Regions from separate parts of the Fictibacillus marinisediminis genome, predicted to be linked through region 3. Evidence: riboswitches for the same ligand, from Rfam matches in the RefSeq annotation. Region 3 holds a riboswitch; each other region holds the start of a gene.
What was found. A riboswitch is a leader RNA that binds a small molecule or an ion and turns the genes downstream of it on or off. The one in region 3 is predicted to bind cyclic di-GMP.
Positions count from the first base shown of each region.

Region 1: linked by a shared signal. The riboswitch ahead of LCY76_RS17030 (anti-repressor SinI family protein) and the one ahead of LCY76_RS20670 (hypothetical protein) in region 3 are both predicted to bind cyclic di-GMP.
Region 2: linked by a shared signal. The riboswitch ahead of LCY76_RS23575 (hypothetical protein) and the one ahead of LCY76_RS20670 (hypothetical protein) in region 3 are both predicted to bind cyclic di-GMP.

Region 1 is NZ_JAIWJX010000002.1:3,198,011-3,208,700, forward strand. Features, by position in the region: gene kynB (arylformamidase) at 263-889, opposite strand; gene kynU (kynureninase) at 889-2,154, opposite strand; cyclic di-GMP riboswitch class I at 2,370-2,454, shown strand; gene LCY76_RS17030 (anti-repressor SinI family protein) at 2,481-2,636, shown strand; gene LCY76_RS17035 (helix-turn-helix domain-containing protein) at 2,718-3,047, shown strand; gene LCY76_RS17040 (hypothetical protein) at 3,078-3,317, opposite strand; gene LCY76_RS24055 (helix-turn-helix domain-containing protein) at 3,314-3,646, opposite strand; gene LCY76_RS17050 (class D sortase) at 3,649-4,290, opposite strand; gene LCY76_RS17055 (LPXTG cell wall anchor domain-containing protein) at 4,294-4,998, opposite strand; gene LCY76_RS17060 (CalY family protein) at 5,098-5,694, opposite strand; gene sipW (signal peptidase I SipW) at 5,783-6,358, opposite strand; gene tapA (amyloid fiber anchoring/assembly protein TapA) at 6,339-7,172, opposite strand; gene LCY76_RS17075 (CapA family protein) at 7,466-8,632, shown strand; gene LCY76_RS17080 (hypothetical protein) at 8,708-8,860, opposite strand; gene LCY76_RS17085 (hypothetical protein) at 8,951-9,100, opposite strand; gene LCY76_RS17090 (serine hydrolase domain-containing protein) at 9,301-10,638, shown strand; gene LCY76_RS17095 (aspartyl-phosphate phosphatase Spo0E family protein) at 10,665-10,690, opposite strand, start outside.
Region 2 is NZ_JAIWJX010000004.1:161,201-171,890, forward strand. Features, by position in the region: gene LCY76_RS23565 (ArdC-like ssDNA-binding domain-containing protein) at 1-417, shown strand, start outside; gene LCY76_RS23570 (hypothetical protein) at 441-1,394, shown strand; cyclic di-GMP riboswitch class I at 1,645-1,729, shown strand; gene LCY76_RS23575 (hypothetical protein) at 1,702-2,490, shown strand; gene LCY76_RS23580 (hypothetical protein) at 2,491-3,060, shown strand; gene LCY76_RS23585 (hypothetical protein) at 3,778-4,890, shown strand; gene LCY76_RS23590 (hypothetical protein) at 5,494-6,039, shown strand; partial or broken gene LCY76_RS23595 (IS1595 family transposase) at 6,115-6,397, opposite strand; gene LCY76_RS24095 (DinB family protein) at 6,712-6,888, shown strand; gene LCY76_RS23605 (hypothetical protein) at 7,202-7,450, shown strand; gene LCY76_RS23610 (hypothetical protein) at 7,680-7,988, shown strand; gene LCY76_RS23615 (hypothetical protein) at 8,099-8,377, shown strand; gene LCY76_RS23620 (DUF6573 family protein) at 8,374-8,751, shown strand; gene LCY76_RS23625 (creatininase family protein) at 8,863-9,672, opposite strand; gene LCY76_RS23630 (APC family permease) at 9,686-10,690, opposite strand, start outside.
Region 3 is NZ_JAIWJX010000002.1:3,940,655-3,951,344, forward strand. Features, by position in the region: gene LCY76_RS20650 (HAMP domain-containing sensor histidine kinase) at 1-904, opposite strand, end outside; gene LCY76_RS20655 (response regulator transcription factor) at 894-1,583, opposite strand; gene LCY76_RS20660 (hypothetical protein) at 1,669-2,772, opposite strand; gene LCY76_RS20665 (M23 family metallopeptidase) at 3,087-3,914, opposite strand; gene LCY76_RS20670 (hypothetical protein) at 4,219-5,004, opposite strand; cyclic di-GMP riboswitch class I at 5,031-5,119, opposite strand; gene LCY76_RS20675 (glycoside hydrolase family 2 protein) at 5,479-7,239, opposite strand; gene LCY76_RS20680 (hypothetical protein) at 7,261-7,680, opposite strand; gene LCY76_RS20685 (carbohydrate ABC transporter permease) at 7,692-8,528, opposite strand; gene LCY76_RS20690 (carbohydrate ABC transporter permease) at 8,542-9,387, opposite strand; gene LCY76_RS20695 (extracellular solute-binding protein) at 9,564-10,690, opposite strand, start outside.

The sequences.
Region 1 (10,690 bases), 740 kb from region 3:
TATTATAAACAATCGGAGGAAAGGAAACAAAGATGGCGGTTTCTTTGGTGTTCGAGTTGACATAATTAGGTTTTGGCGGGTATTTAGGAGAATTTGGCGGGTAAACTCTCTGTTTTGGCGGGTATTTTTTTATTTTGGCGGGTAATTGCTTCATTCCGGCTTGTAAATGAATTCCGAGTCCTCGATCTGAATTGAAAAAACGTAAAAAGAGACGATTTCAGCCCGAAAATCATTCGGCTCAACCATCATCTCTTCATTCACATTATATTTCTCTCAATACCGCGCGCACAGGACTGCCATCCGCATCCTTTAACGGCAGCGGCAGCGCGATCAGCTCATATTCTCCTGGCTCCACATCATCAAGGACGATACCTTCCAGGATATTAATGCCGTTTTGAAGCAAGGCATGGTGTGCAGGAAGCGCTTTGCTGTCGAGGACATCTACAGACGGCACATCAACTCCGATAAGCCTCACACCTTTTTCTGATAAAAAAGCAGCCAGCTCTTCATCTAGATAGGTGATCTTTTCCGGAAACACGGTTCTGTCCTGCCAAGAGCCTGTTTTCAGCAGCACACGCTCCGCTCCATCCAGCGGTTGATCTGCCAAATCCTCTGGAGCGATGACCTCTTTGCCCGTAACATCTACCACTATTGCTCTGCCGGCATAGAGCTCAAGATCCAGCTCCAGTACCCGTTTTCCTTCACTATCAAAGTGATACGGCGCATCAATATGGGTGCCGGTGTGCGTGCTCATTTCCACTTTACCGACATTCACGGATCCTGATTCTGCTTTCGTCCAGGCTAAATCAAACGAGTACGGGGTGTCCCCCGGCCAGGTCGGAACGGACGAGGTCAAAGGCATGGAGATATCGATCAGTTTTCCAGCCATTACGCAATCACCTCTCTTACGTTTGAAAACTTTTCATACTGCTTCTCACCCATGATTTTTTTTAGCCGCTGAACCGCTTCATGTACATCTTCAAAAGAGGTATAAAGTGCAACAGGAGCAAGGCGGATCACATTCGGTGCACGAAAATCCGGCACGATGCCGTTCTCTTTTAAACTTTTGCAGATTCTCGCTGCTTCATCATGCTCCAGGCAAACATGGCCACCGCGACGTATATCATCCCTCGGATTTCCGATCGTAAATCCAAAGCCAGCAAGTTCGGTCTCAATCAGCTCCATCATATAGCGTGTCAGATTAAGAGATTTTTCTCTTAGCCGGTCCATTCCCGCTTCCTCAAAAATTTCAAGCGAACCGATTAATGGGGCCGTGCTTAACACGTGCGGAGTGCCGATCTGAAAGGCTCCCGCAGTATCTGCCGCCACGAAGTCATGATTCATGTCAAACTGTTTATCTTTATTGGAACCGAACCAGCCTGCTAGTCCAGGCTCTTTTCCAAAATGTTTCGCATTAATATAGAGTCCCGCAACACTGCCCGGTCCCGCGTTCAAATATTTATAGTTGCACCAGAAAGCAAAGTCAACATTCCATTCCGAAAGTTGATGAGGCACTGCCCCAATGGAATGGCATAAATCAAAACCGATCAATATTCCGCGCTTGTGGGCCTCATCCGTTAAGCGTTTCATATCGAGCAGCTGCCCGCTTCGGTAGAGCACGGAGGGCAGCACAATAAGAGCTGCTTCATCCGTCATGGCCTTGATGATGTCTTCTTCCTCAATCATCCTGCCATCACGGCTTTTCACTCTGATCAGATGCTGGCCAGGGTCCAAGCTTCTTAAAGCCAGCTGGCTTTTCAGTGCATAAATATCTGAGGGAAAGGTCAGCTCATCGGCTAAAATTTTCGTTTTTGATCCTGAAGGTTTAAAAAAAGTGGATGTGAGCTGATGGAGGTTTCCAGTGGTGGATCCAGTAATAATGACTTCCTCCGGGTTTGCTCCAATTAGTGGCGACAATTTCTTCCCTAGTTCCTCGCTAAGTGTATACCATGGATGCTTTCCGTCCATCCAGCCGTCAATACCGCATTCCTTCCAATCATTTAGCGACTCCAACAGTGATTTCTCAGCTCTTTTCGACAAAAGCCCCAGCGAATTGCCGTCCAAATACAACACGCCTTCTTTTAAATAGAATTCGTTCTTAAAGTTTTTCAGAAAATCTTTTTCGTCCAGTTCTTTCCATTTCCCTAATTCCATCACTCATTCGCCCCTTTTTTGCTCTCTCTGTTTATCTTAAACAATTCAAGGGAAAGCATCAATGAAAACGCTTACTTTACAATAATATTACAATTATGTAACGGCCAAATTACGACAGATTCCTAAAGAATAAGATACTATAATAAAATTGTGTATTAAGCACTAGTAATTGGTTAAAATTGTATGAATTAAGTGACTGTCGGGAATGCCACCCTCCAGTTAAAGGGCAAACATCGCTGAAAAGCATGGACGCAAAATCACAGGTCTAAGGTGACTTACTATGATGGCTGGATTACCTGGAAAACCACCAATTTCAGGAGGGAAACATGGAAACCGTAAAAAAAACAGAGCTTGATCGTGAATGGGTAGCCTTACTATTACAAGCCAAAAAGCAAGGTTTAAGCATGGAGGAAGTTCGTAGCTATCTTCAAAAAACGTACATACCATCAAATGAGCGAATATTTAAAGCGACATCAATGTGATGTCGCTTTTGGTCTATTTACAGCCTATCGTCCCTAAATGTATAATAGAAGCAAAAATTGTAGTAAAAAAGAGGGATTAACGTGATTGGTGAACTTGTAAAAAAATATCGCAAAGAAAAAGGTCTATCTCTATCCTCACTAGCAGAACGAGCAGGTATCGCCAAATCCTATCTCAGCTCCCTTGAGCGAAATATACAAACAAATCCTTCTGTACAGCTGCTTGAAAAGCTGGCAGCTGTCCTGGATATTCCTGTTGAAAAATTGCTGAATGAAAAAGCTGAGATCAATGAGGCGGAGCTGGATTATGAATGGGCAGAGCTCGTAAAAGAAGCTATGGAGTCTGGTGTCAGCAAAGACCAGTTTAAAGAATTTCTTGAATTCAACAAATGGAAAAATAAAAATCAAAGCTAAACCGGCACCCTTTAGCGGCGCCGGTTTTTTTCATACTGAGATATCGATGATCGGAACAAGTTCTTTAAATTGATAATGTCCGATATAGGCAGTGGATAGAGGTTCTCTCTTCTCCCACTTCAGAATTTGTTTTTTTACATAATCAAATGGGGCTCTTCCTCTTAGCTCATCATTAATAAAAATTTCACAGATGTTGCGGCCCATGTACACGACCTTTACTTTATTCCCCGCTACTTCACATAAATAGACTCCATTGCCAAGGCGGATCATTTCGCTTCATCATCCTTTGTCTGCTGTTTCCAGCTTTCATACCGTATAAACGTTCGGATTTCCTCCTGATTAATTCCCATTTCCTTTGCCTGAATGACGAGTTCCATCCACTCCTGGTCCAATATATCTGCTTCTAGATTAATGACCTTTTCCACAGGCACCTCCAGGGCTTTCGCCAGCTTTTTAATCATATGTGCGGACGGGTTATTTTTATGATTTTCTATGCTGCTCAAGTATCCTTTAGAGATTCCAGCCATCTCAGCAAGCCTTGTCACACTGAGGCCTTTCTCCATCCGGATCCTCTTAATCTGTGTTCCTAATTTCCTCACGATCACCGACTTCCTTTGCTGGTTAACAACCTTTCCTCAATTAACTTGGCCTTCACAATATACCGGTGTGTCGGATGTTTGAACGGGTGACAGGTAATTAACGTGATGATATTTTCATTTTTACTGCTATGTAAGACTGATAGGTCTGCTGGTTTGACGATTTTTTTGGCGATCATCCGGTAGATCAGCTTTTCTTTTTTGGTTTCAATCGTGATAAGGTCTCCGGTTTTCACTTCTGTCAGCCGATTGAATTGCTTGCCGTACGTATAGCTTCGGTGGGCTGCGATCGCTGCATTTCCTTCTTTACCAATCGGCGAAGTGCCGGAAACGTGTCCAGCTGCAACCTTCAGGTTGGACAGGCTGGCACCTTCTACAATCGGCAAGCGGAGATGGATCCGCTTGATCTCAAGAGTTCCGAGCATACTGTTCGGTAAAGGATCTTTCCTGACCGGTTTGGTTTCATTTTTCGTTTCAGTAAGAACAGGACCCAGCTTTTTATAGCTGCTGACTGCCTGTTTGGTTGGCGGGTGATCCCATGATTGAAGTAAGTGGTTTTCCTTGTTCGTATAATAGTAGTTTATTAGTTTTGGGTAACACATCGTTATGATGCCTGTGAGTATAAGTAGATATGCGATCCACTTCATCACTCAGTCCTTTTGAAAAGGATTGGGAATGATGGAGTTCTTCATGAGGAGCAAAATAAGACCGGATGAAAAGATAAAGAATCCTAGAATGATAGTTGGATAAGGACTGGTTTCACCCGTTTTCGGTAAAGTAGATATGTCTGGGTTGTTTGATGGCGGATCAGTATGTTTTGACGGCGGTGTATTGTTGTCTGTTGTGGTATCATCTTGATCGGTTGGTGGACTCGTATCAGAATCACCTGTTAACAAGACAAGTTCAAATTCTGTTTTCAGCCCCTGAAATTCATTGCCGGATTCCCAGGGAAATGAGATGGTTGCAGTCAATTCTTCTTCTGAATGAGAGTCCAGTTTACGCGGTGCAAGCTTTTGAAACTGGCTCAGCTGTCCATCAAATAGTATTTTGGATTTGTCTTGGATTTTTATATGAAACTTGTTAAATAATCTTTTCGAACCGCTTTTAAAATGAGATTTAGAGCTATACGTAAAAGGAGCGTCCCCTTTATTTTTCACAACTAATGTTCGAGTGGCCCAGTCTCCCGGTTTCATATTGTTAACGTTGAAGAATTCTTCGGTGGGAGAGACGGCGAGGTCGATTTTAGCGGGTACGCTTGAAGCACCGGTGCTGCCTGATGGATAAAAAGTAACGAGTGTCAGCAAAATAATGCAATAAATAGAAACTAGCTTAAATGCAGTTGATTTATGGCTCATTATTTTTCCCCCGCACTAGGCATTAATTGATGCGTTCAACCTTCTTGAATGTATTTATAAAAAGAAAGGTGGGGATATCCCCACCTCCCATTGAAAAAGTTACCTTTCAACACCTGCGCCTTGTTTGCCTTCAAAAGTCCATTTAAGTTCTAGTTTATCACCTTGGAATTTATTTTGGTCTTGGCCGTTGTCTACAAATTCATATTGAACGTAAAGAGTATCGGATGTCCCTGCTGCAAGTTTTCCGCCTCTTTCATCTAACCAAGGGATGAATACTTGGTTTTCAATAGCATCTGGTGTCATATTTTTTAGTTGATCCAATGTAGTGTAGAAAATAACTCCATCAGTCTTATCCGCGTTTACTAAGAAATTAACACGGATATGTTTACCAAAATCTTCACCGGCATTATTACCGTTAGCATCAGTTACTGTATAAGAAGTTTTCAAGAGAACCTTTGCAATATCTAGATTCCCATCATTCTTAAGTTGGAACGAACGTGTCATCCAATCACCTGGTTTAATTTTGTCAACATTAATGATAGTAGTAGGAGCGGCGTTTAAGTCTAAAGTACCAGCTGCAAATGTTGCATTTGTATCTACGCTGTCACTAAAGTACGCATAAGTCCCCCCACCTACTAAAGACAATCCTAATGCTGCTGAAGCTACCCCTAGACCTAATTTCTTTTTCAAACTCATTTTAATTTTCCTCCCTATCCCCATTTCAATGGGTATGTAGTTTTTTATATTGAACCTGCAAAGATTTTTCTCTGCAGAGTTGCAACCATTAATTGCTTGCTGGCGGTGTATCTTCTTTCTTTGTTACTTCCACTTCCCTTATGGCTTTCCAGATGGTGAGCACAGAGTAGATGAGAAGAAGAATTCCGGGAACGATCATCAATAAAGTGGTTCCTTTTTTGGATTGAGCAAATTCCATCCCGTATCCTACATAAGGAACGGTGAAGCCTTTGTACTGAGCGACTACATTGTTGGCAAGCACTGGCTCCAAGTCAGGGGCATCATTGTTATCGCCCTTTGTTACATAACTTGTGTTTGCCCCGCTGCCTTTTACTTTGTAAATTCTGTGGGTAATCAATTTATCTTCAGAAGCCTTGAAGGTGATGACGTCGCCTTTTTTGAAGCGGGTCATGTCTCCTCCTGGCTTAACTGCTATGATTGAGCCTGTATGGATACCTGGTTCCATGGATCCTGATAAGACTGTTTTTAGTTGATATCCCAGAAAGTTAGGAGTTCCTCCTGATGCTTTTGACGAGATGACTACAAATCCCATAAACAATAGAGTTGCAAATAATACAGTTGTAACAATATTACTTAGCCATTTTTTAATTTTGATTGTCTTCATTACGATCACCTTCCTTTGGTTCTGGAACTTCCACTTTTTGATCTATCGATTTTTGCTCGGCATCTTTATTTACATTTTCTTTGTCCTGTTCAGCTTCATTGGTGTTACTATCTGTTGCTGGGTCAGGTTCTTTCGTTTCATCCTTAACTTCCGCGGGCTTTTCAGCTGGTTTTTCCTCTGTTTTGTCTTTTCCTGAATCGTCAGATGCCGGTTTTTGTTCCTTTTCTGTCTCGTTCTCTACATTTTCTTTTTTGGCATCTTTATTTTCATCTTTACTTTTATCTTCATCAGTATTTTGTTCACTACATCCAGTTACAGTAATGCCATCACTCCAAAGTTCTCCGTTACCAGGATGTCCTGGTCTCTGGAACGCTTTAAACATATAAACGCCATTTTTCGTTGGTAAATATGTAAGGGTTTCTTTTTGGTTCTTCGTTAGGGCATCCATTTGTCCGGTGTCGACTTTACTGCCACCCTTTGGATTTCCTTTTTCAGCCCACCAAACTTCATATTTAACGGGGCCTTGCATTATTTCACCCTTATTTACTATTACAGCGCTAATGTTGCTGCATGAAGAATCTTTAGAGGCAGATAGAAACTCCAGTGAGCTTTTATCCCACTTTCCATCCTCGGTCTCCCAGGTCCCGGCCTGTATCGTTCCGCTAACATTTGATGTATCATTAAAGTAGGCATTTGTAGTTCCGGTCAGGCCGTAAAGGGAGTACATGAGTGAATAAAAAATAATGCCAACTTGTAAACTTAGAACAAATACCCAATTCTTTTTTCTGAATTTCCTCAGCCGTTTGCTTCTGATGTTGTCTCCCTCCTTTTCCTAAGGACTTAGACGTTTCTGAGAATCTTGCGGTTCTTTTTAACGAACAACTCGTGTTCAGTATAGAACGAATTTACCATTTAAAAAACCTGTGAATTTGGTTATTTTTGTTCTTTTTAACGTACAAATGACCTAGTTATCTTCTTAAATCGCTCGTTTTCTTAATCTTTCGTTATTTTTAAAGAACGATTCGTTCATTTTATAGAACGAATGTGATTTTGCTCTTGAAATCCCTGCTCAATCGCCTAGTATGGAGGGAGGAGGAAACGCTTACTATGAAAAAAATAACCATCATTTCAAGTATCTGTGTTGTCATCTTGCTGCTGGTCCTTATTCCTGTTCTAAAAAACAAACCGGCTCAGGAAAGAAAAACGGAGCCTGCAAGCAGCGAGAGGCAAAATAAGGACAACATTAAAAAAACAACGGATAAACCGCCAAAAAAGAAGGAACCTCAAGAGACCGTCCACACGGCAACGGTCGGGGCGGTTGGGGATATTCTCATTCATGACCGGGTATACAATAAAGCAAAAAAACGTGACGGGTCCTATGACTTTAATCCGATGCTGAAAGAGGTAAAACCCTATTTGGAGAAGCCGGATATTACGGTGGCCAATCAGGAGACGATGATTGGCGGGGAAAGGATCGGATTATCCTCCTATCCTTCCTTCAATTCACCTCAGGAAGTCGGGGATGCGCTGAAGAAGAACGGTGTGGATCTGGTCACGATTGCGAACAACCATACGCTGGATCGAGGAGAGAAAGCCATTTTAAGCGCGATCAACCATTGGAATGAGATTGGCATGCCGTATACAGGTGCTTTTCAATCATCCAAGGATCAAAGGATCATCCGTATTCTGAAGCGAAATCAGATCACCTTCTCTTTTTTGAGCTATACCTTTGGAACGAATGGCATCCCTGTACCTAAGGGCAAACCGTATCTTGTTAACCTGATCGATGTGAAAAAGATGAAAGCAGACCTTCATCAGGCAGAAAAAATTTCTGATGTTGTGGTGATCAGTCTCCACTTTGGGAACGAATACGAGCGGATGCCAAATGAGGCACAAAAAGAACTTGTCCATATGGCAGCGGATTCAGGTGCGGATATCATCATCGGGCATCATCCTCACGTGCTTCAGCCGGTTTCCTGGATAAAGAAAAAGAACGGAGAGCGGGCATTCGCAGCATATTCTCTTGGCAACTTCTTTTCCGGACAGACAGGCCCTTATAAAAACATCGGGGGAATGATGGATATCAAGGTGAAGAAGATTCAAAGAGGAAATAACGTTAAAATCGAGCTTGAAAACCCTGCATTTCTCCCAACCTGGGTTGACCGATCATGGCATGTTCATCCGATGCAGGACGTAAAAACGCAAAAAAAACAGTATCGTGAAATAAAAAAACATATGAACCAATATGTGCCTGAACTGCAGTTTTCATTTTAATAAGAGAAGGAGACCCGGTCTGATCTTAACTTCACCCCGATACAATTGGGGGAAGATCAGGCTAGGGTCTCCTTTTTATGCTTCGCCTTTTGATTTCGGGCTTTTTGTATCGCGCTTTGGAATATCATCTGCGAACTTATCGTCAGAGAACTCTACGTCTGTCATGCTTTCTGTCGGGGTTTGATTGTTCTTGGCGGCAGCATCTTTGGAATGTTTTCTTTTAGCCATCTGGTATCGTTCCTCCTTTTAAATTCCTATATAGTGTGTGAAGAAATGAAGGATCTGATTCCAAAAGAAAAAGCATTCCGAGTAGGAACGCTAATCGCCAATGGCTTTGCTGACACAATGGTCGCAAACGGCTATTTGTCTTTCTTCCCAGCTGATAAGCTCATTGTTGCAAACCATGCAATGCTCGGACTGCATAGCCCGTTGATCTCCTTGCTGGTTTTCTTCGTTCACAAAGTCCATGATGGAATCCGCCTCCTTCTCCCTAGTATATTCAAAAAAGAAGACTGCTTATTCTATACTATTGTTTGATATTTCCGACAAAAATCCTGCTTCCTCTAACATTATTTTTAAAAAGTAAGCTATGTTTGCTGCCTCTGTTCAATAAAGGAGAAGCTCCCCTTTTTGCAGAATGTTTTGTTCTTATACAGGAGGAATAGGATATGACCCGACTTATAAACAAAACAACATTAAAAGCAAGACTGAAAAATTATATGACGGCGTATGACCGATTAGGCTATTTTAATGGCTCTGTGCTTGCAGCATATAAAGGAGAAATTTTGATTCATGAAGGATATGGTTCGGCCAGCCGGACGTTCAACATACCAAATTCACCCCAAACCCGCTTTCCGATCGCTTCCCTGACCAAAAACTTTACGGCAGCGGCTATCCTTTTGCTTGAGGAGCAAGGTTTAATGAAACTCGAGGATACCGGAGCACTTTTTATAGAGGGACTCACCTATGCTAAACAAGTGACCATTCATCAGCTTCTTTCCAACACATCTGGAGTATCCGATTTTACCTCCATGCAGAATTATTGGACAAAAGAGATGAGGCTTCCCGCAGATATTACTGGACTGATCCATAGAATCAAAGACAAACCTCTTGAATTTGAGCCTGGTTCTCAATACAGTTATTGCAACTCAAATTACATTTTACTGACAGCAATTATAGAAAAGGTTTCAGGACAATCCTATACCCATTTTCTTCAGGAAAATCTTCTAAAACCCTTTGGCCTTATGAATACCGGTGTATTGGACGGAAGAACCATAGTTCAAAATTTGGCAGCAGGTTATACGGTAAATAAAGACTTTGTGAATCCTGATTATATTGATATGAGTTTTCCGCTTGGGGCATATGGTATGTATTCTACTACTGAAGATCTGTTTAGGTGGACGGAAGCGTTGTTTTCCGGAAAGGTATTGAATAAAAGGTCGCTAAAAAAAATGCTCACACCCTGCCAAGGCAATTATGGATATGGCTGGGGTTTTGATAATATTGGTGAAACTGCGGCTGCCTGTCATTTTGGTGATGTGAACGGATATTGTGCTGAAATGCTGAAAAGCCTGGATGGAGAGATCACGGTGATCGTCATGAGCAATTTTAATTTAACCCCTGTTACAAAAATCAATCGTGACCTGGCAAAAATATTACTGCATGAAGAAGTACGAAGTCCAGTATTTTACGAAGAACGAATTAGGGAGACTGAGATTTCTGCAACTGTACAAGGAACGTATTCTTCTAAAACGAATGATGTCTCTTTAACGCTTGAACAGGATGGAAGGACATGGCTCCTAACCATTCCAAAAAGGTATGGAGTTCCTTATACAATCCCGTTACTTCTTGTATCTAAAACAGATGCTGATTATGAATTCATCTCCAGCTTCACACCTGAAAGAGTGAAAGTGATAATGAATGAGGAGAACAAAGAAATCATCGTAATCCACGAGGACACGGACGGAATACAAACTCATTATACAAAAATAGAAAGAAGCAGCTGACAAACCAGCTGCTTCCTTTTGTTATGTTATTTATAGGTTGGTTTCAATTGTC
Region 2 (10,690 bases), on a different contig from region 3:
ATTGAAATGGTGCATGAAGTAGCAGATTGTCCAATTTCTTATGGTAATACGGGATCTGCGAACGGTTATTATATGCCAGGCACTCATGAAATCGTTGTGAGTGACAAAGTTTCGATAAATCAACGAGCCAAAACTTTAGTTCACGAATATGTCCATTCGCAGGTGCATCGATTAGGAAACATGAGCACTTCTAAAGAACGGGAGGTTGTAGCAGAAGGAACAGCCTTCATTGTTTGTTCATTCTTCGGATTGGACACCAGCTCTTACAGCTTTGAATATGTAAAGGGTTGGAGCCAAGGAGACGGAGACGCGCTATTGAACTATGGGTCTCAAATCTTCGATATCACAAAAACAATCATTGAGCGGTTTCGGGAACGAGACGGGAGTAAAGATAACGAACTGCTAATGGCGGTTTAATTAACTTTATAGGGGGATAAAAAGTGAACATATTGCTGATGGTCTTAGGATCCATCTTTATGGTCTTGTATATCATAATTGATTGGTATTCCTTTGATAAAGGTCTGATCCATTTAAATACACAATATACAGCTGAAGAGCAGCCTGACGATGGGCTTCTCTATCAAGCTACATATGACGAGTTTGGTAAGGCTGATTTTTCTAAGTGGATTGAGGAGAATTGTGAGGTTTCTGAAAAAACAAACACAACGTTCCAAGAACCTCAAACGAATTTTCAAAGTTCTAGTGCTGTGACTTCCTTAATTGCGGGTTCACCACAAAAAGACTTACTCGCAGAGCTTGAAAAGGAGTTAGAGAAGACTGAAATGGACAAAGGAGAAATCCTTCGTAATCGGCTTACTGGATTAGCTGAATGCGGTGATGATTTGGAAGCTATCATTCAAACTCAATATCAGCTATATGAGGTTGAAGGAAAATATAAAAGCATGGATGATTTAAAAGGGCAATTTCCTGAGTATTTTACGCCCGCTATCCCTTCTCCAGTAGTATTGGATGAAGATGTTCCACCTGTAATTACTGAATGTATTCCGGAACATTCTTTTGCGGAAGAAGGATCTATGCAGCTTAAGCAGCTGAATCCCAGCGATTATATCCTTAATATCAATTCAGAAGAAGACACAAGCTTACTAGATATTGATCTTCCTGTTTGTCATCAGCATCGTTCAACAGCTCAGATTGCTCAAAATTTAGAGGGTACTCAAGTCTGGTATGGCCGTGTAATCGGCATTCAAGAACGCTTTATCCATTTCAGAGATTTGTCAAAAAGAAAATGGCTGAAAGTAGGGAAAAGAGCCAGGTTTTTATCTAATGGAGACCTGCTGCTCGTTCACGTTAATCGAAAAGGTAATTTAGTTTCCGTTGTAAAAATAGTGAGAGTAGAGGAAGCAGCAGCTAATTCTATGCAAATGATTGGTTAGTCAACTGCGGGACAAATTGATTTTGTCCTTCCTCTAGATTTACATCATATTGGTTGAATCTAGAGGGTGGATAATATTTCACCGCTTTTATAAGGAGGTGCTTAAGGATATTAAATTACTATTGTTTATTTACACTTTATTGCTTTTTATGATAAAAAATGACAAAATTCGAATAATTTAGTAGAAAAGGACTGCGACTTTATTATTATTTTTGGTATAATGTAACTGTATAGTTAAATATTGTGATTTTGAACCGAAAAGGCAAACTTGGGGAAATCCAAGGACGCAAAGCCAAGGGGCTTCATCCATGATGGAAAAGCTAGCCGGTTACCGAAACCAGAAGTCTGTCGTGGATACTGTTTTCAAACGGTATCTTTTTGTATTTATTTTTATAAAGAAAGATGGGGTACGCATGGGGAATTTGGATAAAAGCTTTGAACAACTTAAAAAAGAAATTAGAAAGGATGGCACAGCCATCAAAAAGTTTAAATTTGAGTATATATCCGGTGAATCTCCTTTTATAAGCTTTAAAGGAATTCAACACATGCAAATGAGCAATACATATTTTGAAACTTTAGAAGAACATATGGAATATGCGTACTACCAATGGTTACAAAAGTTCACCGATCGTTTTGAAGCCTTTACTATTAGTGCAGACGTAAATGATGAAGGTGAAATAGAACACGAGGATTTAGAAGTTGAGATAGGAATTAATATTCCCTCTAAAATGCAAAAGAACTGGGTTAGCTTTTTGGATCGTCCATTAAGAAAGTTAATGGTCCTCTCTCAAAATATTACAGGATTACAATTCGTATATCGGAACTACAGAATGATTCAAGTTATATTCAAAATTAAGGTGGGCAGCACTAAGCTTCGAAAATGGGGCACAGATCAAAAATTTAATCAAACTGTTTATTCTCATTGGGTTGCAAGTTTAAGTGATTTTATGGAAAACAATGATCTCAAAAATTCTCTCGACACGCATAATAAATACTTTTCTGTTTCATTCTACTGCCCAGTCCTGCAAGGGAAATTAGCTCAAGAGCTAATGGAAATGGAAGTAAGACACCGTTTTTCGGAGGCTTGGGGAAATTAAATGAAAAAACTGCTTTCATTGATTTTCTTGCTTCTGATTTTAGGTCCCCAACCCGTCCTGGCAGATTCATTTAATGTAAATAAGTTCAATACTCAACTGGAGCAAAAAGACGACACAACCAAGGTTTTAGGAAATATGCAGCAGGATGCCGGTCAGCTCACTCCAAAGATTTATAACGTTGGAATTAAGCTTATCACCGTTGTTTTTGTCCTTTCGATTTTAAGTTACGCGGTTGCCATTCCATTTAAACATCCAGTATGGCTAAAATGGTCGTCAACTTCCATGATTTCGTCCTTAATTGCCATAATAGGGTTCCGTCTCGTTCCAATCTTTGTATTAACGAGAGACTTAAATAATTTTACAACACTCACCAATGATTTTATCGGTTTACTAACCAGCGTTGGCATTTACCTTGCTATAGCTATGGTTATCATTGGACTTGTCATACGTCTCTTCTACAAAATGTTCGGGCAGCCAGAATACTTCCGCTGGAGCAAACGATTATATGTAGGATCCATTATCGTAACTTTACTTTCCTTGATTGCTCCTGCTGTTTTAGGATCAGTTTAAACATTTTACACGAGAAAGGGGATATACATTATGCTAAAACTAGTTATTGATAATTCTAAGAAACCTGCTGATACCAACCAATTCATTGAGAAAAAGACGTGTCAAACTCAGTGCTGAGCCTAAACCTAGAGGATGGGTATAAACGAAAAATCCTCCCACTTATGTGAGAGGATTTCCCTGTCGATGAAAAGCGTTAAACGCTTTATTTAGTTAAACTCAGTATAAAATATTTTAATGTTTTTGGCAACTATTGACTTGTAAAATTTGTTTACCAAATTTACTCATAATATGATATAGTAAATTTGTCGATGAAATGTGTCTGGGAGAACTATACCCATTTTTAGGGAGGAGTCTATCCTTAAACGCATTTAATTCGACGTGCATACAAAAAGTGGACGTTTTTTTGTATTCTAATTTTACATAAATAGTAAAAAAATAGCTGATCGCGCCAACGACCAGCTTTCCTCACTAGAGGATGTAAAACACACTGTTTAAACTTACAACTTTCAACGGACAACTTTATAAAATCCACCCTTTTAAAAATGCCACTTTTTAAAAGGCTGCTTTCTTATTGCCTAAATTTGTATTGTTTATAATCCCTATTATAAACAATGCAGCTCCACATTTCAATGATATTAAAGGCAAAAAAGCAGTGGATTTTCAACATTATTCTACAAAAATCATCGCTAATTTATCATTGATGGAGTGTATTTTCTTATGAGAACGCAATCAATTAAAATACCTAGATCGGATCTAAAAGTGTCTGGTTTTGTGTTCCCACATTTTTATAGAAAATTTCTATTGGAATTGGATGAGGCCTATCAATTCCCTGCTTCAGCTTGGGCAAATATCCTTGCTTTAGTATGTGATTCCGAAAGTACTGGAATCGTAAGGAACTTTATTCCTAACCAATGGGCTAAGAAACTCTCCATACCAGCCTCTTCCTTTTACTATGGATATCAATTCTTGATTCAACACAAAATCATAAAAGAGATCGTCATTAATAATGAATATTGTGTAGAGATTCTCAACTATGAAAGGTTTACTAAACAGGAATTATATAATGACGATCGTAAAGCCAGACCTAACTATTTCAGGGTTCCTTTCGCGTTGTTTGAAACCAATATATTAGCGGAGTTTGTGAGAACTAAAAACCCACGTGCAATAAAATTTACTTTAAAGTTATTTAATCAGCTACGCGTAAAATTAGGACAAAAAAGAGGGAAATCAGCTTTAGAAAGTTCCTTCCAGGTCCAAAATTTATCTACTTTAAAAAAGGAGCTCAACCGAACGTCTAAAGAGATTAGAGCTATTTTTGAAATTTTAAAACCGATTTTTAACGTTCACTCCATCGGCCTTTCCATGAGGAAGCACCAGGTATGGGTGAAAGCTTATCAATTTAGCTTTAAAGAGAAGTGTGTAGAGCAGCCAGATGTTTTAGGTGTGGATCAGTTAATGGCCGCCTATAGTGACGACCTATCCCGCTACTTGGATAGAAATGGACTTCGTTACAAGAAGCGGGATCGAGTCTCAATTATGCTGGCCTTCAAACAAGAAGTAGTAGAAAATTTGAAATACGTAGATAACCTTTCCTTAAGGGATGGCGTAATTAAAGAGATTTACGGAGCAGCCACAGCCATTATCGAAGAACGATTAAACACCACAGCAGCATCTGGTAAACGTTTTAAGATTTACAGCTTAGGGGCGTACTTCAGAGTTGTTTTCAGATCCATATTTGAGCCTTTTAAGAAAACTATACCGGCCGTGGAATTAATAAAGGCACATATAGAGTTACATTTAGAGAAATATAGAACAAAACTATCATTTTAATATTCAGATTTACTCTTGTTTAAAAAGAAATGAAACAAGAGTATTCGTCGTGTTGCAGATATACCTAAATAACCAGATTCAGTACCTAAGGGAATCCATCCAAGCATAAAGATCTTGGAAATCGAAGGATTTCTATTTTTTTTACCTTTTTGTTGTTCCAATTGTATTCTTGTGAATTGTGGATATTCTATTTATTCACTTGTTATTAAAGATCCTTATCTAACTAACGACCTGTGGAAAGTGAATAATCTAATAGATTACATGTGTATTTGTGAGTTTTATGAATGAGCTGGTTCTTAATGTAGCCGGCCAAGCTTAGAGCCCGTTGAAAGAACCTCAAATCTGGAAGATCAGCTTAATATATTTGATTTTGTTTTATTGTATTTGAATCTTTTATTACATTATGACTTTTTAATTCTATTTGATTTTTTTACCAAATAGCGAGTAGGGAATCCATAAATTAAGGCTGTTTTCGTAAAGTTTGTTGTTTTTATACGTAATAATTACTCGTTAAAAAACATATCAAATAAAGGATGAATCCCTATTACAGGGAATACATTTATTGGTAATAAGCATTCTGGTTAGAGTATTGAGGAGGATTTGATGAAAAAAATTTGGTTAGTTCCTGTATTATTGATTTTTATACTTGTAGGTTGTAATGATGCTAAAAATGGTAAACTTGACACTTCGAAAATAGAAAAGGTTGTTCCAGAGGGAAATGTAACTAAAGAACAGTTAAAAAATACTCCAGTAAGCTATACAGTTTCTTCACTTGATGTAGGCTTAGACTCCCTTCCGTTCGACTTGAAAATTCCGAAAGACATTCCTTTTGATGCTAATCCACTTCAAATCTCAACAATCGAAGATTTTAAACACGATGGAAAAAATTTAAGAGTTAACTTTACAACAACCGCTAAAAACAAAACTGATGTGATTTTATTAATGATTACTGTCCATAATTTCAAAGTAGAATATAGTGGAGCTGGGAAAGATATTGAACTATCAGATGGTGTAGTCGGTAACTATAATGGAAATACAGTCATCTTTGAAAAAGACGGCATTTACTATGATATAAGTTACAATAACAAAAATATTTCATCCCAACAGCACAAAAAAGACATTATAAAAATCGCAAATCAAATGCTTTAGAAATCGCCTGTTAAAAGAAATTTACAAAACAGAAAAGACTCAGTTAGCACTGTTAAATTCGCAGTGCTTTTTTCTTTAGGCAGTTCTTAGCATATTCACAGTCGTTTGAATTGGATTTTGACACGGTGAAATAAGCATTTGCTTTACACGTTCATCAAATGCTGTCTTCTTTCCTAACTCAAGCCATCGGAACCAATAGAGATAATTGTCGAGATACTTAGTTGCAACCCCCTTGGAACCTTTCCATCCATTTCTTGAGCCGTTGGTGAAAATTATTAACGTGTTAAATATGGTAAATGCCTTTTTTGACCCGTTCTTTCTGTCGCTCATTTACCGTTTTGTGCTGTAAACCTTTAACAATTGAAGAATTTGAAATGAATTGGAATCATGAAGTAAATTTAACAAAGAAGATTTTGGAAACCTTAACTGATTAATCTTTAACCGTACATGTAGCTGAAAATCATTGGACACAAAAAAACTCGCTTGGCATCTTGTGACTTCTATGCATGAATTGCTTTCACAAACAGGGTTGAATTTTGAAACTGTAGATGACAGAAGTGAAGCCCTTCTTCAGCAAAGGAAATTATCAATTGTTATGGTCAAGCCAGTGATTCAATGATTGTAGCAATTAAAAGCCAATAGACTGACGAGACCTTATCAGAAGTTAAGGAAATGTATGGAGAGAAATGGGAAAATGGATTAACACTCTACATTCTAAACTGTCATCAAATACATCATCGAGGACAAATGACTGTGTTAATGAGATTAGCTGGGTTAAAGGTTCCAGGAGTGTATGGTCCATCTATAGAAGAAATGGAAGCAAGAAATACTATTCAGCAATCAAATTAAAAGAGAAACCTTTAAGAGTTTCTCTTCTACCGCTAAGTGAAGGTGGTGCGGTTAAATACAGGATTTCCTATTTTTTATCTACTAAACCTTTAATTTCGTCTTGAAAAATATGGATATTAAAGGTAAATTTAAAGTATATCTATTATCCTTTTGTCGTATTTGTTCACGATTTTCGTGGTTATCTAAAAATGAAGCAGCCTTTGGGCTGATTTTTACACTACATGTGTGTATTAAATCAGCTCAAGGCTGCTTTTTTTATTGTCAAAATAACAAAAGGGTAAGAGTAAATCTTATTTAGAAAGAGGTAGAGTTAATGTTAGCGGTAACGACGGAAGATACCAAACGTATACTGCAAGAAGGTGAGGGTGCCTATCTAATTACATTCGCGGGAGAATGGTATAAGAAATGGTTTAATCTTGCAAAGGATTGTATGCGATCCGGAATGAGTAAAGAAGAATTTAGAGAAGCGATGGATCCGGAAAGTGAGACGGCCTCTATTTTCTATACTACTTTCTCTGAGCAGGAGGCCTCAGTAGCAATTTTCCTGAAGAGGAGAGTTTGATTGTCTACAGTGCTACTGGAAACACCATGTTACTTGTAGCAAATGGAGCGGTTACGTATTGTAGAGATTTATCTTATTTAGCAAAAAGAAACGTTGCCTTTAAATGGGGAATTAAGAAACCAGATAAGTTTAGCCCGTTGCGGGAGATGAAGAGTACACCGTTTACTGAAAAGTGTACATTACGTTGTTCTTAACATTAAAAAAATAACAGAAGAGTGAGGGTTAGTATTTGAAAGGATTTAATGACAGATGTTTTCAATTTGGAGATCAGGTAGATGTTTATAGAAATTTAAATTCAGGTGGTTCCTCCATTCGCTGCAGCAAAACAAAGCTTTTTGTCGCTCATGTGGAATCCGTTGAATTGAAGGAAAGTGAATTTAGAGTAAGCGAGCCTGGCTGGCAAAAGGTAATTCTCCAGAAGAGAAAATCCGTCCACGCTTATATAAAAGGGAATTTGGTTAGCATCAATCTACCAAAGCCAGAGAGTTATGTTAGGCAGGTTCACTATAATCCCTACATAACTCTTTTTTTTATGTAGTTAGATTCCAATGAAACCACTAAAAATGCCTCAAATGTGTTCTGTTGCGATAAATATGCTTACACAAAGCATGAGAATGAAACCACATTATTTTCCCGGGAGGAATTAATATGTCAGTAAGAGTAAAGAAGCATCCGAGTTGTATAGGGTGTAAAGCAAGGAGACTATATAACGGGAAGCAATGGTACTGCATTCTCGGATTTAAAGTAGATCCTGAAAAAAATGAGCAGGATGAAGTTGTAGGTTGTCTTCCGCAGTGGAAATGTCCAAAGCCAACAGATTGGTACACTTTCTATGATCTTGTAGACGAACAGAATTGTAGAAAACATGACAATCTACATATCCTTGAACGCCGAAATGAAGAAGATAAAAAGGAGAGAGCGATATGAATGAATTCTTTGGACCCATTATTCATTCATTTACAAGAAAGGATGCAATCCAAACAGGAGATCTTGTTGATGTTTCATCTATGGGAAGGGAAGCTGGAATTAGGTTTCCCGTTGCAATAACTGCTGCAACTTATCAAAGAATCGTAAAGCCGGATGAAGCAGCTAAATCAATGGGTGAGAGTGAAGAGGGCCGCTTATGGGACGTCCTATATATGTTTAGTGTATATGCTAGACGATCGGTGGGTTCTGAAATGAATTTTTCGCTTGTAGCAACGTTTAACGGATATCCTCAAGAAGTAAATTTAAATGCCGTAATTGGACCAGGAGATGATTTTGCTCCGGTAATAACAATTATGTTACCAACTGAAGATTAAATTTCTGGGATCTTGAATATCTCATCGTTTTTATTTCTAAGTTTATCCAAATAATAGCTGAAGGAAAGGAGACACATCTCCTTTCCTTTTATAAGTTTCTATAAAGCATTTTTATAAAGGGATTTCCTGGTTTCGTAATGATACTTCCACTTTGGAATTACAGTAATTAATCAGTTCAATCATATTAGCAATCAATTCTTTATGATAAATTTGTCCGTTTTCTGCCGTTGAGACAGAAGGATCACCAACCACTCCAATATTGTTTGAATTTTCTCGATAAGTTGAAACATCACTGGGCAAGAAAATACGGTCTCCATCAATATACGGATCGTGGTTTAAGAAAGAATGTTTCTCATGGATGTTCTTAACCGCATTTTCCATGTTACACAACTCAGGGAAGAGATGTAACATGTGTGAAGTCTCCATTTCATCCGCATGACCAACTCCACCCGGCTCTGATTTCCTTATTTTTTTACCAATATTTTCTGCAAAATAAAAAGGATCAACGATACAAATAAAAGCTCCTGTTTTATTTCGTAGTTTTGTCGCTGCTATTTTTAAAGGAGGTAGATTGGCCTCTCGATGTCCGTTAATAACAATAATTTTCTGAAACCCGTGATAGGTTAAACTTTCACAAATATCCAGCATCAAATTTGTTAAGGTTTCTGGTCTTAGTGTAATCGTACCTGGATAAGCCATGTGGTGAGGCGCCCATCCCACCCAGTTTGGAGGTGCGACTAGGGTGTTCGTTTCCTTAGCCGCATCTTCCGCAACCTTTAATGCTACAAAAGAATCCGTTCCCATAGGCAAGTGGTGGGCATGTTGTTCTACACTGCCAAACGGAACGATAATGGTTTGTTTTTCCTCAAGGTAATTTTGTACATCTTCCCATTTGTTTTCTTGTAACCAAACACTTTTCAAAATATAAGCCCTCCTACATTTTTTGATTTTTCATAGTGGATTGAAAGTAATTTCGCTGTTTTCCATTATTAAAAAAGAAGTAAACGACCAACCCGGTCACCATCCATGCAAGCCCCAATAATATGGCTAAAGGATTTAAATAGAACAATTCAATAATAATTCCGCCAATGCCCAGAAGCGGAAATAGAAGTCCTCCCGGGATTTTAAAAGGTCTATTTGTGTTTTTTTCTTTAAAGCGAAGAATGATTACGGCCACGTTTACTGCAACAAATACGATTAATGCGGTAAAGACTCCAGCAGAAGCGACCAGGCTAAGGTTACCGGTAAGGGTTAATAAAATCGCAAAAACACCTGTAACGAGGGTAGCGACGCTTGGTGATTTAAACTTGGGGTGGATTTTTCCGAAAGAAGACCATAGTTGCCCTTCTCTTGCCATCGCGAGCCCTACTCGTGGGCCACCAATCATACAGCCTAATCCAGATGTTATCGTTGCTGCAATACCAGCTGCTGCCACGAAACTTGATGCCCAGCCTGAAGTAACGACCTCAAGTGCAGAAGCTAGCGGTGCTTTAAGCGTTGGAAGTACATCTGTAGGGACTAGAGTTACAGATACCCAGCCTACAAGTGCATATAAGATCACAACGGTAAAAATTGCCCAAACGGTTGCCCTTGGAATGTCTCGATATGGATTTTTTGCTTCTTCAGCAACGGTCGTTATGGCATCAATATGGATTTGCCCAAAGGCAATAATGGCAGCTGCGGCCATTAACCCACCAAAACCCTGTGGAAGAAAGGGTACCTGATGAATGGGCATAGGGAGTTGGGGGTGCAATAAGCCCAGCACCACGAACAACAGAAGTGCAAAAACTTTAACAATGACTAACAAATTAATAACAGTTTTAGAAAAGGAGATCCCAAGATATAAAAGAGTCACCGTAAAAATTCCCAATATTACTGCCCACAATGTCACTGACAATCCTGGAAGAAAAAATTGTGCATACAACCCAAAACCGAGCCA
Region 3 (10,690 bases):
GGAGCCGGCCGATTTCTTTTAAAGTGATGTCGAGAAATTCCTGCCGTTCCTCACCTGTTACAATTCCGTCCCTCACTGCCTGGATCAGGCCGCTGATTGAAGTGACAGGTGTTTTCAAATCATGTGTCACGCCGGCCAACAGCTCTGCCCGCAGCTTCTCAAGCTGGGTCAGACGCTGGGTCATTTCTTCAAACGATGTGACCAAATCATAGATTTCCTGTTCTTTTACGTCTCTGTTCAGCTTTACGTCATACTGTCCGTCTTTAATGCCGCTCGCTGCCATCGCAACCTCCTGGATCGGTTTTACGATTTTTTTAGAAAGAAAGTAAATGACAAGCCAGCCGAGAAGCCCGAGCCCGACAAGCAAAATGATGAGAAGGCGATATTCCTGATTCACTTTCGCAAGCTCCGCTTCATCCTGAATGACGACAACCCATCCTTTTTGGACATTTTCTTTAATCGGCGCCTTTACTGCATAGAGTGTTTTGCCATTGGCATCCAGCGTTTGAACAGATTTTGAATTTGAAATAATATGAGCCGGCAATTTCAACTGAAAAGGCCCTCGACGGTTATCCTCTCTTGGACCGCGGCCGCCGCCCCGCCCGATTTCATTTCCTTTTAGATCTGTAATGATCAGAAGGGGAGGGCGCTCCATATCAAGCACGTGTGATCTGTTGTCAAAACGCCTGTCAAATGCGTTAAATTCGTTGCCGCCGGATGACTGCGAAATCTGATCAGCCGTCTCCTCCGCCAGATATTCCAAGAGATTCAAGCGGTTTTCAATTGTCGTATGCCGTATCCACCAAAAGGAGCCGATGCCAAGAAGAAGAAGGCCGATGCAGAGGGAAATAAAGTAGCGGGTCGTCCAATAGGTTAAGAGACTCGTTCGTTTTTTATTTTTCATAAACACTGAACTGATACCCCAATCCTCTGAAAGTCCGGATCTCCCCATATCCTTGAGACCAGCCTGAAAGGGCCTGCCTTATCCGCTTTACAGCAAGATCAACTGCCCTGTCACTGCCCTCATAATCCATACCCCACACCTGGTCAAGCAGTTCGTCTCTTGTGAATGTGCGGTTCGGCCTTTCTGCAAGGAAGAGAAGAAGGGACATATCCTTTGGCGTCAAAAAAACAGATTCCCCGTCAACCTTCACAAGGCGGGATTCTGTATGAATGCTTAAGTTTCCGAATTGTCTCCGGTCATCAGACTCCAGCACTTTCGAAGACCGGCGCAAAACGGCATTGATTCTCGCAATGACTTCCTCGCCGACAAAGGGCTTGGAAATGTAGTCATCAGCACCCTGATTCAATCCCTTTAATTTATAGTCAATATCACCGAGAGCGGTCAGCATAATGACCGGGCAGGCGCTGCTTTTCCGGATCTCCTCCAGAACACCCCAGCCATCAAGCTCAGGGAGCATCACATCAAGAAGAACAAGATCGGGCGTGTGCTCTTTGAATTTGGCTGCAGCCTCAAGACCGTCAAATGCGTGCTGCACCCCGTAGCCCTCATGCTTCAAATAAACCGTCAGGACTCTGGAAATGGTTTCCTCATCTTCAGCAACTAAAATGGTTTTATTCATGGCGGCCTCCTATCCCCTTCACTATACAAGAAAAATCCCTGGCGAGAAATACCAGGGATCTTTGCTCATTAAACGCCTGTCGCTGCTAAAGTGTGTTGCTGCTGAGATCTGCTGAATCTGTTCCGTTTTGGTCTTGATCAGGGCCCTCAGCCGCACCGCCATCTCTATCATGACCAGGTCCGCCATGTCCATGTCCTCTGCCGAAACCGCCATCCCCAAATCCAGGTCCGTGGCCAAATCCGCCCATGCCGAATCCATCGTCTCCAAGCACGTCTTTCAATTTATCCGGATTTTTGTCTTTGATTTCATCTAGTAAATCTCTGGTTGTTTTGTTTGTTGTTGAGATGTTCAGTTCCTTCGCGAGCTTTTCTACTTTTTGATCCATCACTTCAGATGCGATTTGTCCGATTGATTTGCCGTCAATTGTGATGTTCATTTTTTTTGCTTCAGCTTTTACTTTCGCTGACTGAACTTCCCTAGCAGCCTGGCGGATATCTTTACCTGTCACGGAGATGCCAAGCTTTTTCGCATCCTTCTTCACTTGTGCTGTGAACACATCCTGCTGCAGGGTCTGTATATCTTTACCGGAAGTGGCAACGCCAAGTTCTTTCGCCTTCTTGGTCAGTGCTGCTTTTTGAACATCCTGTCTCAATGTCTGCTCATCCTTGCCGGATGTTGCAACTCCAAGAGATTTGGCTTCTTTCTTCAGTTCAGCTAAGTGAATGTCATTCATCAAAGTTTGAGCTGTTTTGCCTTTTATAGAAACACCCAGTTTTTCCGCCTCAGTTTGAAGCTTTTTCAGCTGAACCTCTTCAGCAAGCTTGTCGATTGTTTTTCCGGAAGTACTGATGCCAAGTTTCTTCGCTTCTTGTTTCAGAGTAAGATCTCTGATTTCTTTCATTAAGGTTTCTGCATCTTTACCGGAAGTGGAAATACCGAGTGATTTTGCTTTAGCCAAAAGCTCGTCTGTATTTCCGCTAAAGAAGCCCCCAGGACCGCCATGTCCGCCGAATCCCCCATGTCCTCCAGGACCATGCTTCATGCCGCCAAAATCAGACTTGGCTGCTGTGCTGCTTTGCGCTGTTTTTGCTGTAGTGTTATTGGCAGCGAAAGCAGTGGATGCTGCATAACCTCCAACTAAAACAGTACCGGCAATTGTAAACGATAAAACTGACTTATTCATTTTCATTTTCATTCCTCCTAAGTATGTGGTAAGGATCTTGCTTGCTGAACCTTATACCCATACTTTACTGGGCGAATGTGTCAGGGAAATGTCAGGTGGAGGGAAGTTAGAAAAAAATGTTTTTTAAGGATTTCGGTCAAAAACGCTTGCAGTGATTGGGTTGGACATCTTTCTTTTGTGTCAGTTTCGCGTCAATGATCCACCATTTAAAAAGGTTCTATCGATAGAGACAGAACCTATTGAACCCCTTTTATAAAATACCTAATTAACAGCTCCTTACAAAAAAAGCCTGTCTCATCAAAGAGATAGGCTATTGATTCTTATTTATACCAAACTTTGTAGTAGACCCTGGTGGTATCAGAGTTCTTTAAAAGAAGTCGGTATTGAGTATATGGAGATAATGCCGTGCTGCTGTTTTCTTGTGTGAATGTGATTGTTTGTGCCCCGGTTTTAGGAGCATCAGCTTGTCCAACACTTGTCCAGACTCCATTTATGGTTTTTTGCAGATATACTTTGTATTTCCCGACCGTTGTACTTGTGGAATCTACTTTTACAATAATATCATTGTCGCCATTATATGAGATTGGATAGATGGTATCCGTTCCTACATTATACAAGAAATTGCCCGTTCTATATTTCCCTTCCCAAGCAGGGATAAAGTTCATCGGGTTCATCGCATATGTTTTTGCAGATGTCCAGTAGGGTTGATGAACTTCAAAATGCAAATGCTGTCCGGACGAAGTCCCCGTGTTCCCCATTGACCCTATCACTTGACCCTGGTAGACAGCAGCACCAACACCTACATTTCTAGTATTTAAATGAGCGTAAACCGTTTCGTATGGCACGCTGTTAATCGTATGTTTAATAAAAATTACATTTCCATAGGAACTAGATAGGTAGGATCTGCTGACCGTTCCTGGAGCTGATGCAACGACTTTAACATATCCGCTTTTAGCCATATCTACACCATAGTGATACTCACCGTTTCTAAGTCCGAAATTAGAAGTAAACGTTCCTTCTGCCGGCTTAATAAATGTGTTATCCCCTGCCGCGGCCTGAGCCTCAATACCTATAAAGAATACCGAAAATAAAAAAGCAAAAACCGTTGATAGAATAAAACTCTTTCTCTTTATGCAAATACTTCTCAAGCTGTAATCCCCCAAATATTAGACTTAATTACATAATATAGAATTCTATACTAATATAGTAATTCTTTTTCCTCATACAAAAAAGGTAAAAAAGACCCAAAAATAAAATTAAAATAAGAGGATTAAAACTTTATGGCTATTATTTAGATAAGGAAATAGTTGGTTCTAAATAAAGAAAATGACGTATGCTAATTCATACGTCATTTCTTATGTCATTTATTAAGAAAGCACCCAAAACAGGTGCTTTCCTTATGAATACACTTCAGTGCGGAACATAAAAACACAAGAACCTGCCTGTCCTTGCTCAATCATTATCATGGTCGCCATCACCATGATCCTCATCGTTATTGTCTTGATCATCTTTATCGCTTAGAAGCTCTTTTTCAATTTTAATTTCTTTTCCGTCCAAGAATTCAATTTCAGCTTCTAAATTATATGAATGATCCTCCAGTCCAAATTTTGCTGTAATGATTGCGATCATTTCATCTTCTGACAAGTCAGGCTTTGTTTCCAGTTCACTTACTAATGAAGTAATCATTTCTTTTGTGGTGGTTTTGTAGTTAGCTTTAATAATGGTATGATTTTTTTTGTATTTGTATTTCAGATTCATTTTTTTATCTGAAGTTTCTAGTTTTATATCAATATTTCGGACCTTTTGAGAATATTCAACCCCATCTTTACTAACCTCGGCCCCATCATTGATATGATCTTCGTCGGTATCGGGATTGTTTGGTTCTGTTCCTAACTCTATTTCAGATATGTTGCTTAATTGGTCGTTATCTGAGTCTTCTAAGCCATCAGTTAGTTTATCTTTATCTGAATCTGATGAAACAGGGTTTAAGTTAAGCTGATACTCTACTAGGTTGGTTAGCCCATCTTTATCTTTATCTTCCTTAACGATATTCTTTCCTGAAAGTTTATATTTTTTTTCCCAGGTGTCAGCTATTCCATTTTTATTTTTGTCTACAACATGTGTTTTTTTCTTGTTCCCCTTCCCTTTATGGGATTCTGCATTCACTGTAGTAAACCCTTGGGAAAATAGCAATGTGGCTGTTAGTCCAATACCCCATACAATCTTCTTGTTTTTCATAAAAATTTTCTCCTTTTCTTCATATCTTCGGTGGCTGGCTGGCTTAGTAATTTTAATCACCTTAGCCCCTATAGCTTTGCGAGGCTATGTTTCCATAGCGTAGCCCTTTCGTTGTATATTCTTCAAAAGGAAGAATTAGCAACTTTTACTAAACTAAATGTTATTCAGTCCATAGAAACAGGCACAAAGACTTGTCCATTCCCATTAAGATGCTCGTATTTCTATACGCTCCTCTCGTGAAAAATTGAATATATTACTTTTATCGATAAAATAATTATTATATTTAGCCATTTTTATTATTAATCTGAGATTTTTTGGATCAACTAGTAACATAACCATACGAATAAAAAAAGCACCTATTCCTAATCGAATAAGTGCTTTCCTTATGACTAACCTAAACATGAGTGATATTCCGAACCCCGTTCCGATCCTACGAGGAGCCCGCTAAGAAGACAATTCCCAACAGTCATTTAATCATTGGTTATCATTAATTTGTTTAATTTTAGATAGATTCACTTTAGGTTTTCTGCTTTCGGTTAACAATCCGTTAACTTCTTGCTGAACATCGGTAATTTGGGTATAACAAAAGCCACTAATGTAATCAAGGCTCATGATCGCTTTCGTAATGGATTCATAACGATCTAAGAATTCCTGCTCGTCTTTTACCTGGTTGCCATATCCCCAGCCTTCTTCTGAGTTAAAGGCAATTCCTCCGTATTCACTTATAATAATCGGCTGGCCTTTATACTCATATCCTTGTGCCATGGCATGTTTAAAATTATTAAAGGCAATCTCATTCTTGATGAGTTTATCTTTTTCCTTATAGCGGTTTAGGAATTCGTCACCATATTCCACATAGTCATGAAGGGTAATGATATCCGAAACCGTATGCTCCCAACCGTCATTTACGATGACAGGCCTCATGCTATCCATAGATTTCGTCAGATGGTAGATTCCTTCCGTAAATTTTTGCTGCTGTTCGTTCGTGTAAATATTCTTTACTCCCCAAGATTCATTGAACGGTGTCCACGTGATAATACTTGGGTGATTATAGTGCTGTTGGACAACGGTCATCCATTCCTCCGTGAAATTTTGGATCGCCTCATCCGAAAATTGATAGGTTGCGGCCATTTCAGACCAAACTAAAAGGCCTTTCTTATCCGCCCAATATAGAAAACGCTGATCTTCAACTTTCATATGTTTCCTTACCCCGTTAAAGCCCATTTCGAATGTCTTCTCGATATCTAAAATGATCGCTTCTTCTGAAGGCGGTGTAAGATGGGAATCTTCCCAATATCCTTGATCTAACAGCAGTTTTTGATAAATGGGTACATTATTCAATAAAATATTGCCATTCTTTATCGATACTTTTCGCATACCGAAATAGGACTGAACGCGATCGAGCTCTTTTTCCCCATGGTAAAGGGTGAATTCCACATCATATAAATGAGGATGCTGCGGACTCCATTGCATGACTTTCCATTCATGGATTTCACTAGCCAGATTTACTTTCATCCTTGCATTTTCACGGTCAGCCCTCAAGCTAAATTCCTTCACAGGCTGGCCATTAAATGTAATCGATGTTCTTAACGAAAGCTCCTTTTGATCTTGTTGAACATTCGCCAATTTATAGTCGAACTCTACGGAATCCGTATCCAAATCTGGAGTGATTTTAACCGATTGTATACTCGTTTGATTTAAAAACTCCAGCCATACGGTTTGCCATATACCGGTGGATTGTACATACCAGCAGCCAAAGTTCTTATCAATCCATCGTTGCTTCCCTCTTGGTTGATGTTCGTTGTGGCTATCTTCTATTTTGACTACTACGTTATTTTCTTTTCCTGCATTTATATAGTTGGTAATATCAAAGGAAAATGCCGTATATCCCCCTTTATGCTGGCCGGCAAATATACCATTCACCCATAGTTTGGTCACATAATCGGCTGCCTGGAAGTGCAGAATGGTTTTTTTATGGGAATACTCCTCAGGCACAGTTACTATCTTTTGATACCAAATATAGGGGCAAAAGCTTTCCTCATGTATTCCGCTGGCCTTCGTTTCATACGTAAAGGGAACGATAATTTTTTGATTTAATGTAGTTTGTTTGTACCACTGCTCTTCTTCACCGACATTCGTCTGATCGAACTGAAAATCCCATTCTCCATTAAGATTCAACCATTCTTTTCTCTCAAATTGCGGTCTGGGATACTCCTTGCGAATGTTCACTTCCATGCTCAACAGCTCCTTGATAAATTAGTTGGTTTGCTCTATCTGGCTATGTAACTTCGAAATCGTTTTATTTTTTGCCAAGGCCAATATTCCGCCCGAAAGAAAAAGAACAGTACTCAAGAAATCCATAAAAAAGTAGGATGCAGCACCTAATAAAATAAACCAGAATGAGAGTTTTACTTCGACTTTGTCATCTTTAAAGTTTCTTGCGAGATAAAGATTCAATAACCCTATAACTACAAAAAAGAGGCCGAATGTTACTGCGAAGCTATATAAACTGCCAAACAAGGATTCCATCGCTTTCATTTGCGCAAATTGTGTTTCTTGAATACCGTTACTTTGTGATTTGATATATGATCCATAGACAAAGATGGTTAGCAGACCAGAAAGCATTTGCCATACCGATCCAATGATGATCAGTTTTCTTTCCAGTTTTCTATTCAAAGCATTTCCCCCTATCCTTTTACTCCAGATGATAAAGACATCGATTGTAAGAAATAACGCTGAGTAAACAAATACAAAATAAAGGTTGGGACAATCGCAATAATAGCGGCAGCCATCGCATGTCCGATATCTGTGACATACATTCCTTGCAGAAGCTGCAAGCCTGGTGTGATCGGCATTTTATCAATATCATTGAACACGATCGAAGGCCACAAAAAGTCATTCCATGAACTCGTAAATGTAAATAACGCCACAACGGTTAATACGGGTTTGATAAGCGGAAGGGTAACCTTCGTATAAATTTGAAAATCGTTGGCTCCGTCGATCCGCGCTGATTCATCCAGTTCAATCGGAATCCCGATCATAAACTGTCTTACTAAAAAAACATTAAACACCGCTGCCGCTCCTGGAACAATGGCCGCCCAATAACTATTGACCCAACCGAGGGTATCAACAATTTTATACAACGGAATCAGGTTCACAACGGCAGGGAACATCATGGTTGCCAGTAAAAAGGAAAAAAGCCAGTCCCTTCCCTTAAATCGCAGCCGGGTATATCCATACGCTGCCATTGAAACAACAACCAATACAAGAATGGTCTGTGTGACGGAAATGATCATTGAATTCATAAACCACTTGGCTACAGGAGCACTTGTGTTATTAAAAAGAACGTCCTGGTAATTGGCGATGACCCAGTGGATGGGCAGCATCGTAAAACCAAAGGTTTGGATATCGATCTCATCTTTAAAGGATGTGAAAAGTGACCAGGCAAGAGGGAATATCCAAATTAAAGTCATGCATAACAGAAAAATGAATGAAATCAAGGTGGAGATGTTTACTTTTTTCAATGGTACCCGCCTCCTACTTCCTCTCTCTTAATAAGAAAAATTGAATAACCGAGACAGCCATGATGCACAGACCAAGGATAACCGCCATTGCGGACGCAATTCCTGCGATGGATTGACCCGATCCAAAGGCATTCTGCTGGATATACATAAGAAGCACGGTGGTTGAACTGGAAGGACCTCCCTTTGTGAGCATGAGCGCCTGTCCATAGATATTAAACTGGGCGATGGTTGTAATGACAATCGTGAACAGAAGCTGATTCTTTATACTTGGAAGAGTGATGTGGAAAAACTTTTGCAGCCTGCCTGCCCCGTCCAGTGACGCAGCTTCATAGTATTCTTTGGATACTCCGTTTAATGCTGCCTGGTAAATGATCATGTTCCCGCCGATCCCCCACCAGACTGTTACAACGACGAGTGCGATCCATGCGTAAGGCTGTGTGCCCAGCCAGTTGGGTGAGGAAGTGAAATAATGGTTAATAGGTCCGAACGAAACGTTAAACATCATGGACCAGATGATCATGACAGCTGAAATGGAAAACAATACGGGCAAGTAGAAAATCGCTTGAAAGATCTTCATCCCTTTTGGTTTCACATGGAGTGCAGCAGCTAAAAGCAAGGGGATAACGATGCAGGCAGGAACCGTAAAAGCCACAAATTTAAAGGTATTTCCCAGTCCGGTATGCAGCTGGGTGTAGAACGTTGATTCTTTATTTAATAAAATATCCTTATAGTTATCCAACCCAACAAACTCGGGAGTATTGACCAAATCCCAGTTCGTAAAAGAAATGTACACACCAAAAAATATAGGAATAAGAAAAAATAGAGCAAACAACAAAAGATGCGGCCCGATAAAAATCATGGGCGAAAAATTGATTCCTTTCCGATGCGGCTTACCCATGGCTGGTGAAAGCACGTCTACTCTCTTTTTTTCTGTCAGCTTAAGATCCATATTTTTTCTCCTTCTCTTTTAGTAGAAGGCAATAGAAGAAATCCTTCCATTGCCTTCTATCCATTCTGCTGGAGACCTGGTTCCTCTTACTTATCCTGAGCAATCTTATCCTCCACGGTTTTTTGGGAATCCATTAGAGCCTTTTTAATATCGAGCTTTCCAAATACCGTATCGTTGCCGATCTTGTCCAGTTGTTCAGAGATATAGCCGTTGTACTTGTAGTCAAAGATTTTTAACGATTTTTGTTCTGTTGTATCTTTAATCAAGAAGGATTGAGGCATCTGTTGATATTTAGGATTATCCAATGTAGCTAATGCTGCCGGGTTTTGACCCGCTTCTGCCCATGGAAGGGAGTTATCCCTTACCCAGTTAATAAACTTTATGACGCCTTCTGTTTTCTTCTTGTTTCTTTCAGGATTTTTAAGAAGTACAAATTGGTGGGAAGAACTCCAGTTCACCATTTTGTTCTTGTCATCACTTAGCTGAGGGAAGTTTGTCATTCCCCAATTTAAATTCTTTGCCTTCTTAATATCATTTTGCATCCAGATTCCTTCGGGGTAGAAGATTGCTTTTCCAGATTTAAAGACTTGACCCGCATCCTGGCCATCTTTATTGGTGATGCCTGACTTTACAAAACCATTGTAGAGTTTTAACGTGTCTACAGCTTGTTCCGTGTTTAAAGTCGGCTTCGTACCATCACTCGTAATGCTTCCACCCATTTGGCTGTACACCGACAAGAAGGCAGGCTTCATCCAAGTAACAGGGGCCGCTATAATACCATCTTTTTTCGCTTTTAAGCCTGCTTCTTTTATTTCATCAAATGTTACGATATTATCATCAAGGGCATGAGGCGCATATTTGGCTGCCAGATCTTTGTTGTAGTACATAACAAAGCTATGCACATCCAAAGGGACGCTATATCGCTTATTGTCCAGGCTGCCAATATCCCAGCCCGCTTTTACATAATTTTCAGCTTTAATTTCAGGATATTTTGCAAGGGAATCATCCATTGGAATCAGCATGTCTTTGTCCACAAATTGTTTGATTCGCTCAGCATGAACAATGTTTAAATCAGGGATGTTTCTGCCCGAATTGACAACGGTAGGGATCTTTGCGTACATATCGGCTTCTTTTAGTGAGATATTTCTCACTTTAAACTTCGGATTCGTTTTGTTATAGGCATCGACCATCATCTGCATGTTTTTGCCATCTG